DNA from 3 places in the Colwellia psychrerythraea 34H genome. Region 3 is predicted to be linked to each of the others. Evidence: predicted binding sites of a transcription regulator. Region 3 holds the regulator's gene; each other region holds the start of a gene.
What was found. The regulator FliA, encoded in region 3, starts transcription of late flagellar genes. The targets are predictions, from matches to a motif close to CTAAAGNTNNNNNNNNNNNNGCCGATA.
Positions count from the first base shown of each region.

Region 1 (4,925 bases), 2.0 Mb from region 3:
TAACTTTAAAGGCATTTGAAGTAGGCTGCGGTGCATAACTCGGCAAGCCTGCTTTGAAAATCCACTCATTGATTTCATTATCACTAACAATATTAGGGTATTTATCAGTTAAGTTAGCTTTTAAATATTTAACAAAGTTATCCGTACCTAAACTTTGAAATGCATGGCTATCGAAATATTCTAACACGAATGCATCAAAACGCTCACGACCAAACTTTTCTTCTAGGTACATCAAAAATAACTGCCCTTTAACATAAGGTACACCAGAGAAGGCATCATCAGGATCTCGACCTTTTAAATCGATGTATAGCTGAGTATCACTTGCATCAAGTTCGAGTATTTCTGCATTTAGATCTTGTGCGCCCAATGCTTGTTCCATTACTGCGCGGTCCGTACCAAAAACGGCTTCCATAATACGGTTTTCAACATAACTGGTAAAACCTTCGTTTAACCATAAATCACGCCAACTTTCATTAGTAACTAAGTTTCCTGACCATGAGTGAGCAAGCTCATGAGCAATTAGGTTAACTAAACTTTTGTCACCCGCAACAACGGTTGGTGTGATAAATGAAAGACGTGGATTTTCCATACCACCAAAAGGAAAACTAGGAGGTAACATCAATAAGTCGTAACGACCCCAACGATATTTGCCATACATTTGTTCAGCTTTATCAATCATGGCTTGGGTATCATCAAATTCAGCAACAGCAGCATCTAAAATATAAGATTCCGCATAAATACCTGTTTGATGGCTCATCGCTTTAAACTCAAGGTCACCCACACCAATCGCAATTAAATAAGGTGGGATGGCTTGAGGCATTGAAAAGAAATAGTCGCCATCGCGCTCAGTACCCGGTTCGTTATTCGCGCTCATTACCGCCAATAAATCTTTATCGGTAGTTATACGTGCAGTATAAGTCACTCGAACACTTGGTGTATCTTGGATAGGTATCCAAGAACGGGCATGGATTGCTTGGTTTTGACTAAATAGAAAGGGTTTTTCTTTACCAGCAGTTTGTTCAGCTGACAACCATTGTAACCCTGTCGCTTTTTCTGTTGAGTTATAATATACACGAACTTTTTTAGCATTTAATGGCGTATTAATGGTTAGCTTGCTACCTAACACGTCATCGCGTTTAGCTAAATCATAGTTCACCTTTACCCACTGGCCTTGGCTATTTTTTGCCATCACGCGGTGAATAACAAGATCACGTGTATCTAAGATTAATGGCGCTTTATTATCAGTAAACCAATCAAGTGATAACTCTGCAAAACCAGATAACGATTTTTTATCAAAATCAACATTAAGATCAAGATACACATGAGTTGCTTTGACTTGGTCATAATTAGCGTAAGTATAGGCATCAGTTAACTTTGACACGTTAGCGTGTTGATGAGTGGCCCCTTCATGGGCCCATGTAACTGGCGCTATAGACACAGCAAAAGTGCTGAGTAAAAAGCAAAGTTTTGAAAAATGTTTCATGACATTTTATACCTTAAAATTAAAAAGTCGTCCCCAAACAGGGCTCAGACAAAAACAGGCCTGTAGATTACTGCGAATCTACAGGCCTGTTCAATATTTTACTTTATATTTTTTACGCGCTCTATTGAGATAGTAGCAAGTATTATTTACAGTACTTTAACAACACCTCAATATAGTAACTTGGGTTAAGTTATGGTTTCTGCATTTGAATGACCACTCTACGGTTTTTTCCTCTCCCTAGCGTGGTGTCATTGGAAGATATATGGCGCTTCTCACCATAACCTTTTGCTTCAATTCGGCTTACTTCAATGCCATTTTCTACAAAATAATCTCTGATTTTAGCAGCGCGGCGTTCTGATAATTTTAAATTAGACCAACGACCACCATAACTATCAGAATAAGCATCAATCAACACCAACTCTAACTCTGGATCTAAACTCAAATATTGACGGATCATCTCGATACGTCTTTGTGATGCTTTAGTGAATTTATCACTACTTGATTGATAGTTAAGTACGGTATAAGCAATATCATCAAAACTATAATTCAATAAATTTCCAACACAACCAACAAAATCTCTATAAGCTTTTTTAAAGCGAGCGGTTGAAAGACCAACAGATATTTTATCTTGTTCGCTATACCAGTCATTATAATAAAAGGTAGGACTCATGCCCTGCTCTAATTCACTTAACATAGTCCAAGCAACTTTTTTCGGCAGACTAGGGTTAAACTGTTTATGTAACTTCATATTCGCTAAGGTACGAGAACCAGTACCTGGCTGCCAATTAGGGGCAACACTGCGAACTTCAGCTAAAGAGTAGTTATCCGGTAACAGCATCATATCTAACTCAAATTCCATATTAAGCTTTCGGCTGGCTTTTGCTGAAAATCGAGCTTCGCCATAGCGAGGGATTTGGTGTGATAATGTGCATTGTAGGCGTGAATCGTCAGATAATTGCCATTTAGAGGTATGGATATCTGCGCTATATTGGCGTATGCCGGCTTTTACATCACTAGCTAGCAAACTAGTGACTAAACTAGCTATAACAAGAAAATAAGTACTCATTGATGTGACTATTTTTTTCATAATTATGCACAATATCGATAGCGGTAACAGGACTATTCACTTTTGCCTGTATTGGATATATAGGGTATCGCCCTAAACTCAGATAACTTTAGCATTTTATCGGTTAAAAATCGCTTTACAGAGTAAAAAAATCAATTTAATGACTGATAAGCCATCTTCATTGTCGTTTTTAAATAAACTTTCTGCGATAATAATCGGCATTATTTAAACCTATAATACTTAGTGACTAATGTCTGAATCAAGCTCTATAGATACCCAGCAAAAAAGCAATCCTAATTCTGAAAAAGTAAAAAGCAAATTTTCTCAAAGATTTCGCGGTTACTTTCCCGTTGTTATTGATGTTGAAACAGCCGGTTTTAATTCCCAAACAGATGCCTTACTTGAACTTGCAGCCTCAGTGTTACATTTAGATGAAGACACCGGTGATTTTTCTATCGATGAAACAATACAATTTAACATTGAGCCGTTTGAAGGTGCAAACCTTGAACCTAAAGCGTTGGAATTTACCGGTATAGACCCAACAAATCCGTTACGCGGTGCAGTTGATGAAGATGAAGCACTAAAAGATCTTTTTAAATTGGTTCGAAAGAAAATGAAAGTTGCAGGTTGTCAGCGAGCTATTATTGTTGCGCATAATGCAGCCTTTGATTTAGGCTTTTTAAATGCCGCTACCGAGCGCTGTAAGATTAAACGCAGCCCTTTTCATAGTTTTGTTAGTTTTGACACTACAACGCTTGCCGGTCTTGCGCTAGGGCAAACCGTTTTAGCAAAGGCTTGTATCGCTGCAAAAATAGACTTTAACAATAGCGAAGCGCATAGTGCATTATATGATACTGAAAAAACAGCTGAACTATTTTGTCACATCGTTAATAAGTGGCGAGCACTAGGTGGTTGGCCGATAGCTGTTGAAGAAACAGAAGTATAACAACTAAACAATAAACTAAAATTTAGATATAAAAAAACCGCTTTCGCGGTTTTTTTGTTTTTGCATGTTAGTTAATCAATTTATGCGATTAACTAACAAATTCAGCAAAAATTATAACTTATCTGCATTATCAGTAAGGTAAGAAGCAACACCTTCTGGAGAAGCAGTCATACCTTTATCACCTTTGTTCCAACCAGCAGGACAAACTTCGCCATGGTCTTGGTGGAATTGAAGTGCGTCAACCATACGTATCATTTCATCAACATCACGACCTAGTGGTAAATCGTTAATTACTTGGTGACGTACGTTGCCTTCTTCATCAATTAAGAAAGAACCACGGAATGCAACACCAGCTTCTGGATGTTCAACATCGTATGCTTTACAAATTTCATGTTTAGTATCAGCAACTAAAGTGTATTGTACTGGACCAATACCACCGTCATTTACTGGAGTGTTACGCCATGCGTTATGTGAAAATTGTGAATCGATTGAAACACCAATAACTTCTACGCCACGGCTTTTGAATTCTTCCATACGGTGATCAAAAGCTAATAACTCTGATGGACAAACAAAAGTAAAATCTAAAGGATAGAAAAATACTACTGCTTTTTTACCGTTAATTGCTTCGCTTAATGTAAAGCTATCTACAATCTCACCGCTACCCAATACTGCTGCAGCAGTGAAGTCTGGTGCTTGACGACCAACTAATACGCTCATTTTATGCTCCATTTATCTTTATGTTAAAAAAGTTTAATTTTCTGCCTACAAATTTGTGGCAGATAAATACTCGTTACCAATCAAAATTCATGGTTAAAGCTGAATTTAAAATGGTAACAGGTATATAAAATCAATTAGTTAAGTAATATTTATTATGCGTCTGCTGAACTATCTTCTGCTGATGCATTTTTTGACGCGGCAGCTTTCACTAAGGTTTGTAATTCACCTTGTTGAAACATTTCCATAATAATATCACAGCCACCTACTAACTCGCCGTCAACCCATAATTGCGGGAAGGTTGGCCAATCAGCATATTTAGGTAATTCTGCACGAATATCAGGGTTCTGTAAAATATCAACATAAGCAAATTTTTCTTCACAAGAAATTAATGCTTGTGATGCTTGTGATGAAAAGCCACAGTTTGGTAATTTAGGAGACCCTTTCATATATAGCAAGATCGTATTTTCGCTAATTTGTTCTTTAATGCGCTCAATTGTATCCATAATACCCTCTCTTAATTAATACTTATTCTATTCTTTTGCACTCAGATACCTTACATATGGAGATAAAAAACAAATTATCAACTCTTTTCAATACAAGGTAATAGAATAAGTACTATTATATAAATAGCTTAGCTATTGATTTTAAAATATATAGCCTTGAAAGTTGCCTTCACAATACCTATATATAAATAATACTTGAGTATTTTACTC
Region 1 is NC_003910.7:3,608,994-3,613,918, forward strand. It holds gene CPS_RS15495 (M1 family metallopeptidase) at 1-1,483, opposite strand, end outside; gene CPS_RS15500 (flagellar protein MotY) at 1,674-2,549, opposite strand; gene rnt (ribonuclease T) at 2,800-3,495, shown strand; gene CPS_RS15510 (peroxiredoxin) at 3,607-4,212, opposite strand; gene CPS_RS15515 (Grx4 family monothiol glutaredoxin) at 4,365-4,715, opposite strand.
Region 1: the regulator FliA is predicted to act here: its motif matches at 2,636-2,662, upstream of CPS_RS15500 (flagellar protein MotY).

Region 2 (4,925 bases), 1.7 Mb from region 3:
TTTAGTCACTGACTTTCTAACCAGTGAAGGTTTCCACGTTAAACAAGAATTTCGTGGTGATACAGTAGCTAAACGAGTAAAGCTTTTCTCTCCTGACCTTATTATTTTAGATGTCATGTTACCCGGTAAAGATGGTTTTGGTGTTTGCCGTGATTTACGCCCAGAATTTAATGGACCCGTGTTAATGCTGACAGCAAAAAGTACTGACTTTGATCAGGTACTTGGCTTAGAAATTGGTGCAGATGATTATGTTATCAAACCCGTTGAACCTCGCGTATTGCTAGCAAGAGTAAACGCATTGTTACGCCGCGGAGATTTACCTAACCAAAGTGAAGAGAAAGGTGAAATTACTTGTGGTGGTTTATACATCAATAAAGCATCACGTAAAGTGACTTTACAAGATGAAAATGTCGACTTAACTAGTCAAGAATTTGATTTGTTATGGTTACTTGCGGGTAAAGCCGGAGAAGTGCAAAACCGTGATTATATATACAAGGCAGTAATTGGCCGTGAATATGATGGTTTAGACAGAAGTGTGGATGTACGTATTTCTCGTTTACGTAAAAAATTACATGACAGTACAGATACACCCTTTAGAATCAAAACTATTTGGGGCCAAGGTTATTTATTTGTTCCAGATGCATGGAGCTAGCCCTCTAAATTAATGTCACTGTGATGTTATAGTCATTAAAATATCAAGGCTTTGTTTACCTACTCGTAGTAACAAAGCCTTTTTCTTAAGCTTATACCCAAGCTACCTGAAGATGCAGGTTTCAGCTGGAATTAGAAATGCCTTTAGATAAGGCATTGATTGAAGAGAAGGGTTGGCCCCTTGTCGAAATCAATAACGCAGCATAAAGTTTTTCTAAACCAGCCCTGTGGGGACGTCCAAGCAAACCATGCTCTTCGTTGCCTCCTTTTTTAAGGGAGTAACCCTTAATAAAATGAGGCGCCTTGATCATGAATAGCTTAGTCGTCCTGAAACACGCATCTTCAAGTGGTTTGGGTATATTGTTATTACAATCTCTTGATAAGGTACGTCGATGAAATTAGGTCGTTCGTTTTTCAATCTCTATTTCTTTATTATCTCCACATTCATCATTTTTTCTTGGGCACTTGATGAAGTATGGAATTCTTATCTTGAGCAAGACATTGAGTCTTATACGGGTTATAAAACCCTGATGATGGCCACAGGCGATTATGTACAAAAACATCCTAAAGAAGAATGGGAAGAGATAATCGCTGGCGCAGCAAAACGATGGGAGTTGCCTTTAAAGTTAGTCTCCTTAGCTGAAGTGGAAGCCATTGATCACACCGATCACAATGCGTTATCACACTCAAATGCCCATATTTATTATTTTGACGATCAAGTGATGATTCATTATTTACTAAAAGATAGTGATTCAGTCATTACGTTAGGCCCTGCAAAAATGCCAACAAGGCCGCGAGTAAAAGCAACTTACCGTGTAATGATTTTGGCAACCTTTGGTATCGTTATTTTTATTTGGTTATGGCCTATGTCTCGTGATTTAGAACAGCTCAAAAGGGCAACCAGAGATTTTGGTCAAGGGCAATTTGATAGTACGGCACCCGCAGCAAAGTCGACTATGATAGCGCCTATGATTTCCTCATTTAACATGATGGCGGCAAGAATAAAGCGGCTTATTGAAGCACATAAAGAATTAACTAATGCGGTTTCGCATGAGTTAAGAACACCATTAGCACGAACAAAATTTGCCTTGCAGATGCTCGATACAATCAAAGACGATGAAAAGCGTGCTAAATATCAGAAGCAAATTAGTAATGATGTTTGTGAACTGGAAGAGCTTATCAATGAGATGCTTATTTATGCTGCTTTTGATAATGACAAACCAGCGCTTAATTTTACTAGCACTAATTTAAATGATTTAGTTAAGTTTCAAATAGCCAGTCATGATCAATTTGTAAACTCGATTGAGTTTATTAATAATATGCCTGACAGTTATGTTTGTTGTGACGGGCACTTTATGGACAGAGCGGTGAATAACTTTATCAGTAACGCCATTAAATACGGCAATGATAAAGTGAGAGTGACTCTTTCTATCGAAAACGGACAATGCATAATTTGTGTAGAAGATAATGGCGATGGCGTGTCTGATGAGTTCAAACAAGTTATTTTTGATGCCTTCTCACGCGGGGACCAATCAAGAAACCGTGAAACAGGTGGTTTTGGCCTAGGGTTAGCGATTGTGGCCCGTATTATGGAGTGGCATCAAGGTCATGCCTCTATCGGCGATAGTGAGCTTGGTGGGGCAGCATTTACACTGACTTGGCCCATTAAGATGAGTTAGTTTAACTTATTAAGATAGAGTAATTATTGATTAAATAATTACTCTATAATTTATTTTAAATTTATTGCCTTATTGGCTAAATATTTTTTACATTCAGCCGATAACTTAATTATCAAAGCACCGATAAATAAGTAGATAGGCATTGGCAGTAGAGCTTTCACAGCAGTTTTCAACAAATAACATCTCACAAAGTAATGACGTGATAAAGAACTGTGCTGGGCATTTAGCCACTGACTTTTCATCAACTAACGTTTTACTTCATGAGTTGCAACTTGGTGAACAACTAAATGAAAGTGTTGAACAAACCCGTCGTGCTGATTTTAGTTTGATGTTGGCTATGTTAGCTGAAGATGTACGTGAACAAAGCCAATTTTTGTTACCGAAAACCAAAGAGGTAACACCTGCTGATTTGTCGACTGTTGCTTTGAGAAAACAGTTTAACCTACCCGACGAAGCCGCATTGGCATTAACCACGCTGGATGATGTTAACCAATTCAATCAAGCGCATACTATTGTAGGTAATGACCTAGCTAATATACATTTAACTAACGCTATGATGCCTAAACCCTTGGCATTTCGTGATGATAAAAAACATATTGAAAGCCAAGTCTTAGAAAATACGAGTTTATTTACTCAACTCAAGCATAAGCAAGCAGCAGAGTTAAGCCGAGCACACAATAACCAGTTACAAGAAGAACAATTAAATTCAGCAACAATTGAAACAGATAAACCACTTAGTCAGTCATTAAACTTTAATGCCAAGGCCTGGTTAGATGGCATTCAACAATCTTTAGTTAAAGCGCCATTGCTTAACTAAATAAGCGTTATATAAACGTTTAAATACCTATTTGCTTAGCGCAGCAATGTTTAAATTTTTTATTTCTTTTTGTTGACCATGCCGTTGGATAATTGTTGCATGGACAAACTTCATTACGTTTAACCGTCACAATTTCATTGTGTACGGTGATATCGCCATCAATATAGCGCCACTGACCTTGTTCAATAGTGAAGTTTGACTTTTCACGTAATTCACACAAGGTTTGATCAACCACGTAATAGGCTGAAAATTCTACGGTAGTCTCATCGCTTTCATGTATTTTCAATGCCAACCAAATACATTCATCCGCCCACGTTTGAATTTCAGTGACAGACTGCTTCAACCGCTGGGAGGCAGCATAAGTGTCAAAAACATATTGACCATTTTTTGTTGCATAGGCACTAAAGCGCGAGCGCATTAATTGTTCAGGGGTGCTGGGGTGTTTTTGTTGTGTAATATAAAGTTGGCAACAAGCATTAAATGGCAACGACGAACCGCAAGGGCAAAGCATAACAATATGTCCAATGATGATAGTATGTGTAAACCATTATATTTTAACGCAGATAAAGCGCTATTGGTCGTTTTCTTTTACCCTTTGTTGATTTTTTCGATTAGGATATCGGGTTAATTACATGCTCAATAGTTGCCAGTATTAGTGATTAATACCAATCTCATTGGTATAACTTAGCGTCTCCTCATTCATTTTTTAACAACAGAACTCAACAAAAGAATTTATTTTATGAAATTACAATTTATTGGCGCAGCACTTAGCTTTTCATTAGCCGCTTGTAGTAATACTCAACTTAATGAGCATTTAAATACCAGTGCGCCAGAGAAAATTCAAGGCGCTGTTGCAACCAATGCACAAGCAACGGATATCATCACTTTAGAGCAGATAATGGCAGATCCAGATTGGTTCGGTCGCGCGCCAGAGTCTTGGTATTGGGGAGATGATAGTAGCAGCATTTATTATCAGCAGAAGCAACTAGGTAATCCTCTACGTGATTTGTATGCAGTAAACCTGTTAAATAATAACGAAGCTTCACCAGTCAATTTATCAAGTAAGCATACTGTTTCCTATCAAAACGGAGTGCTGAATAAAACGCGCACTCATAAAGTCTACACTTTTAATGGGGATGTTTTTGTAAAAACGCTGGTCAGTAATACGATAAAACAGCTTACCTTTACCTCAAATGCTGAACGTAATGCACTCTTTTTGAATAATGGAGAGATAGCTTACCAAGTAGGTAATGTTTTTTATGCCCATAATCTACAAACAGGTCAAATTAAAGAGCTGGCCAGTTTAAAAATGTCAGCAAAACCTGCTAGAACTATTTCACCTAAAAGTTACTTAGCAGTAGAGCAGCATAAGTTAATTAACTACATTGCTTTGCAACAACGCAACAATGCGTTAAAGCAAACACAAAAAGAACGTCTAGCTATTGAAAACACAGCAGTTAATGACAGTAAGTTTTATTTTGGTAAAGACAATAGAGTAGCACATGCAAGTTTATCTCCATCAGGCGATAAACTATTGGTGAGTATTACATCAGCAAAATCAAGTCGTGATAAAACAGATATTATGCCTAATTACATTACTAAAGATGGTGTGATTGCTGCTGAAAAAGTCCGTGCTCGCGTTGCGAACAATCGACAATATCAAGAGCAATTGTTCCTGCTTGATTTAGTAACAGGCAAACAACAAGCGTTAAGTTATGACAGCTTACCAGGCTTTGATGATGATGTTTTAGCTAGCGTAAAGTCTGAAAACTTTGCTC
Region 2 is NC_003910.7:3,300,437-3,305,361, reverse strand. It holds gene CPS_RS14195 (response regulator) at 1-652, shown strand, start outside; gene CPS_RS14190 (ATP-binding protein) at 1,044-2,330, shown strand; gene CPS_RS14185 (VC2046/SO_2500 family protein) at 2,473-3,147, shown strand; gene CPS_RS14180 (YchJ family protein) at 3,167-3,658, opposite strand; gene CPS_RS14175 (S9 family peptidase) at 3,887-4,925, shown strand, end outside.
Region 2: the regulator FliA is predicted to act here: its motif matches at 2,407-2,433, upstream of CPS_RS14185 (VC2046/SO_2500 family protein).

Region 3 (4,925 bases):
TCGCTTTCTCACGAACGATAATGGTTAATTGTCCATCAACACTATTTGTATTTGATAAATCTAGATGAAAAATTTCATTGACTGAAGCGAGCGGTAAAGCAAAGGTTTGTTTACCGACAACAACCATCAATGTAGGCAGTATAGCTAAAGTTAATGGCACTTTGATTTCGAGTATAGTACCAACACCCAATTCTGAGTCAATATTGACAGTACCGTTAAGCTGCGTAATTTTGGTTTTGACAACATCCATACCAACACCACGACCAGAAACTTCTGAAATTTCAGTTTTGGTCGAAAATCCTGGGGCAAAAATAAGACTATAGGCTTCTTTATTAGACATTCTAGCTGCAGATTCTTCATCAAGTACACCGCGGTCAATCGCAATATTTTTCAACTTTTCTGCATCCATTCCTGCACCATCATCTTTTATGGTTAACAGTATATGGTCACCTTCTTGCGAGGCTGAAAGAAGTACCGTACCTTCTCTAGGTTTACCCATGGCTTCTCGAGTATCTGGCGCTTCAATACCATGATCTACTGAGTTTCTAACTAAATGCACCAAAGGATCAGCAAGAGCTTCCACTAAGTTTTTATCTAAATCGGTCTCTTCACCTTCCAAAATCAATGAAATATCTTTGTTCAAGCTACGCGCTAAATCACGTACAACACGAGGGAAGCGACCAAAAACTTTTTTAATTGGCTGCATGCGTGTTTGCATTACAGCGCCTTGCAAGTCAGTCGTTACCGCATCTAAATTGGTTACGGCTTTATTTAGATTTTCGTCGTCAGAAACCAGACCTAAACTTGTTAATCTATTTCTTACTAAAACAAGCTCACCGACCATATTCATAATTTGATCAAGTCGTTTAGTATCCACACGAACCGTTGTTTCACCTTGAGGTGCTGGTGTAGCCGCTGCTTTTTTCGCAATAACTTTTGCTGGTTCTTCTTGTGATTTTTTCTGAGCAGGTTTCTTCTGAGCCACTTTTTTAGGAACCGCTGCCTTTGCTTTTACTTCTTTTTCAGGGGAAGGAGTTGGAATACTAACAGGCTTGTTAGTTACCGAACTTTCAACAGCTTTAGGCGCATTACCTTTACCGTGTAATTCATCTAGTAACTTTTCAAATTCAAGGTCATCAATATCATCACTAGAAGTACTTAGAGCGCTGTTAGTGGAAGCTGCAGCGTCAACTGAAAAAGCACCTTGTCCATGTAATTCATCTAATAGTGATTCAAATTCATCGTCTGAAATCTCATCACTTGCCCCATCAGTACTCGGTGTAGGTGCCGAATAAGGAGCCGGTTCACTAAGATTTGGCGATGCCGAAACACTGCCAGAACCATGTAGTTCGTCTAATAATTTTTCAAATTCATCTTCACTCATTTCATCACTTGAGCTTGATTCTTCATTTGTCGGAGTTGATTGTTCAATGACTTCAGTCACAGCTGGCGTACTTACATCAGGGTGACTTAGTCGGGCAAGTTCAGCGAGTAGAGTAGCATCTGCAGGAACAAGTGGTTCCTTATTTTGTACCATCACAAACATGTCATTGACAGTATCTAAGGCAGATAAAATGGTGTCCATAAGCTCTGCATTAACAGAGCGTTTTCCGGTACGCAATAAGTCAAATATATTTTCTGCGCCATGACAGACATCGACTAAGTCGCCAAGGCTTAAAAAACCTGCGCCACCTTTAACAGTATGAAAACCACGGAAAATTGAATTCAGTAATTCAGCATTATCTACATCGTTTTCAAGTTCAACTAGTTCTTCTGAGAGCGATTCTAAGATTTCACCCGCTTCAACTAAAAAGTCCTGTAAAATTTCTTCATCTGCTTCAAAAGACATGCAGTAATTCCCCTTAAAATCCTAAACTTGATAAAAGATCATCAACATCATCTTGATCTTCTACTACATCATCTCTGTTCGCTGCATTTACAATTGGTCCCTCAACAAGGTTTTCACCTACTTTAGGATTACTTGGTCCTTGCGTTTTTTCTGCAGACAGGCCAAAAGCTGTCAGCATATTGATTAAACTTTCTTCAACTTCTCTAACTAACTCAATAACTTTTCGAATAACTTGACCTGTTAAGTCTTGAAAGTCTTGTGCCATTAATACATCTGTCATTAAGCTATGAATATGTTGAGTTTCTTTACCGGTATTTTTTAATAAAGTATCGATATCAATGCATAGCGATTTAAACTCTTTCAAGTCCAACTCGTTATTCATCAACTTTGTCCATGAAGGATTGACAGTTGCCACTTGCTCAGCAATGGTATCAACTACGGGAAATATCGCCTCAACGGCATCCATAGTTTTATTTGCGGCTTCTTCTGTTCTCGTAATAACAAAATTCAATCGCTCTTTCGCATCAGGAATATCTGTAGTAGCAAGATCATTTAACCTAGAATCGACTTGAAAATTGGTCAAAGAGTCGTGAAGCTGGCGAGTTAATTTACCAATTTCTGCAAAAAGTTCGGAATTGATTGGATTTTGAATCTCAGCAATAATCGCATCCGCTGCGTCTTGCTCATCAGACTCCAAAAAAGCAACCAAAGATCTTGCTTGCTCTAATGAAATCCGCCCTGTCATAGCTATACTCATGCAAAGTCCTTAATGGAATATTTGTCAACACCTTAATTTAGCTAACAAATTTACTGTTAACTAAAGCCTTCACATTAAGCTAAGCGTTCAAAAATTTTATCTAGCTTAGTTTTTAATGTTGCGGCTGTAAATGGTTTAACAATATAACCATTAACACCTGCTTGAGCAGCCATAATGATTTGCTCTTTTTTAGCTTCTGCAGTGATAAGTAGAACGGGGATATGTGAGAGATTAGCATCTGCTCTAATCGCTTTAAGTAAATCGATACCTTGCATACCAGGCATATTCCAATCTGTCACAACAAAATCAAAATCACCACCTTGAAGCATGGGTAACGCTGTATTGCCATCATCAGCTTCTTGAATGTTGGTGAAACCTAAATCACGTAACAAATTTTTAACTATACGTCTCATGGTTGAAAAATCATCAACTACAAGTACTTTCATATTTTTATCCAAGACACTCTCCGGCGAAACATTCAAAATTAATTATTTTTTCTAACATTTTCATTTTACCTAATTAGGTATTTTTTATACTCATTATCACTAGCTTATTCACAGTCTAATTAACTTTGCCAAGATTGCATACGTGCTTTTAAACGATGCATCGCTTGACTATGAATTTGACTTACCCGTGATTCACTCACATCGAGTACTTGCCCGATCTCTCGTAAATTCAATTCTTCATCATAATATAAAGACAGTACTAGAGCTTCTCGTTCCGGTAAAGACTTAATGCATTGAGTTAAGCCTTTTTTAAAAGCTATTCGCTCAATACTTTGATATGGATCATCTCCAATATAGTCATCACTTGGCTTAATAGCATCTTCATTAACACCAAGATCATCAATACCAAGTATTTTTCCTGTACTTACTTCACTCAATATCTGATGGTAATCTTTCAGTGAAATATCTAATTTTTCAGCAACTTCAACATCAGAAACATCTCGGCCTAATTGTGCTTCAAGTTGCTTTATCGCTTCACTGATCATCCTGCTATTTTTATGAACAGATCGCGGCGTCCAATCACCTCGGCGTATTTCATCAAGCATAGCGCCACGGATTCTGATACCAGCAAATGTTTCAAAGCTTGCGCCTTTAGTGTTATCAAAATTATTTGCCGCTTCAAATAAACCAATCATTCCTGACTGTATCAAGTCATCAACTTGAACACTTGCTGGCAATCTTGCTAAAAGATGATAAGCAATGCGCTTGACTAAAACAGTTTGTTGTTCAAGAAGAGCTGCTTTATCAATTTGATTATTATAGCTATTCACTTTTACCACGTAATGTTACTCTCACTGAAGTAATGCTAAGTTAGTCAGTTAATTAGCCAGTAACTGTTCAATAAAAAATTCTAAGTGCCCTGATGCTTGTTTAGGTATTGGCCATTGGCTTACCTTTTTTGCTAAATCTATATAAGCTAACGAAGCTGGAGATTGTGGATATGCTTCTACTATAACTTGTTGTTTACGAACTGATTTCCTCATATTTTCATCGTATGGGATCACAGCGACTAATTCTATTGCGACATCAAGAAATCTATCGGTTACTTTAGTTAGCTTTGCAAAAAGCTGCTGTCCTTCTTTCGGACTACGCACCATATTGGCAACAACTTTAAATTTAAATACACCATGATCACGGCTCAGTAACTTCATCAGAGCATAACAGTCTGTAATTGAAGTAGGTTCATCACAAACCACCAACATGACATCTTGCGCGGCACGAGTGAAGCTCAAGACCATATCAGAAATGCCAGCAGCCGTATCAACAATCAATACATCAAACTGTGTTTTCATTTCACTGAAAGCTCGAATGAGACCAGCATGTTCAGATGGCGTTAAATCCACCATTGATTGTGAACCAGAAGTTGCAGGAATAATCTTTATGCCAGCAGGACCTTCAATTATAATGTCATCAAGTTCACACTCTCCTGACAATACATGAGATAGATTACGCTTAACCCTTAACCCTAACATTACATCGACATTTGCAAGACCTAAATCGGCATCGAGAACTAAAACCCGTTTGCCGAGTTGTCCTAGCGCAATAGCTGTATTCAGCGAGGTATTGGTTTTACCAACACCACCTTTTCCGCCTGACACGGCTACTACTTTAACTTGTTGTAAACCTTGCATCTTTCTTAAGCCGCTCGCTTGATCTATCATTTAATTATTACTTCTAATTATATATATTTAGCTATTAGCCAGAGTCTTATAACGTTGCAGCGGGTGCTACAGGCATCGGCCGTAAAACAGTGACATTATTATTTACTGACTTAGTCGCCATCTTATCTGCAAGGGTAACTAATTTCTCAGCA
Region 3 is NC_003910.7:1,561,340-1,566,264, reverse strand. It holds gene CPS_RS06765 (chemotaxis protein CheA) at 1-1,849, opposite strand, end outside; gene CPS_RS06760 (protein phosphatase CheZ) at 1,863-2,606, opposite strand; gene cheY (chemotaxis response regulator CheY) at 2,681-3,064, opposite strand; gene CPS_RS06750 (RNA polymerase sigma factor FliA) at 3,172-3,891, opposite strand; gene CPS_RS06745 (MinD/ParA family ATP-binding protein) at 3,931-4,773, opposite strand; gene flhF (flagellar biosynthesis protein FlhF) at 4,820-4,925, opposite strand, start outside.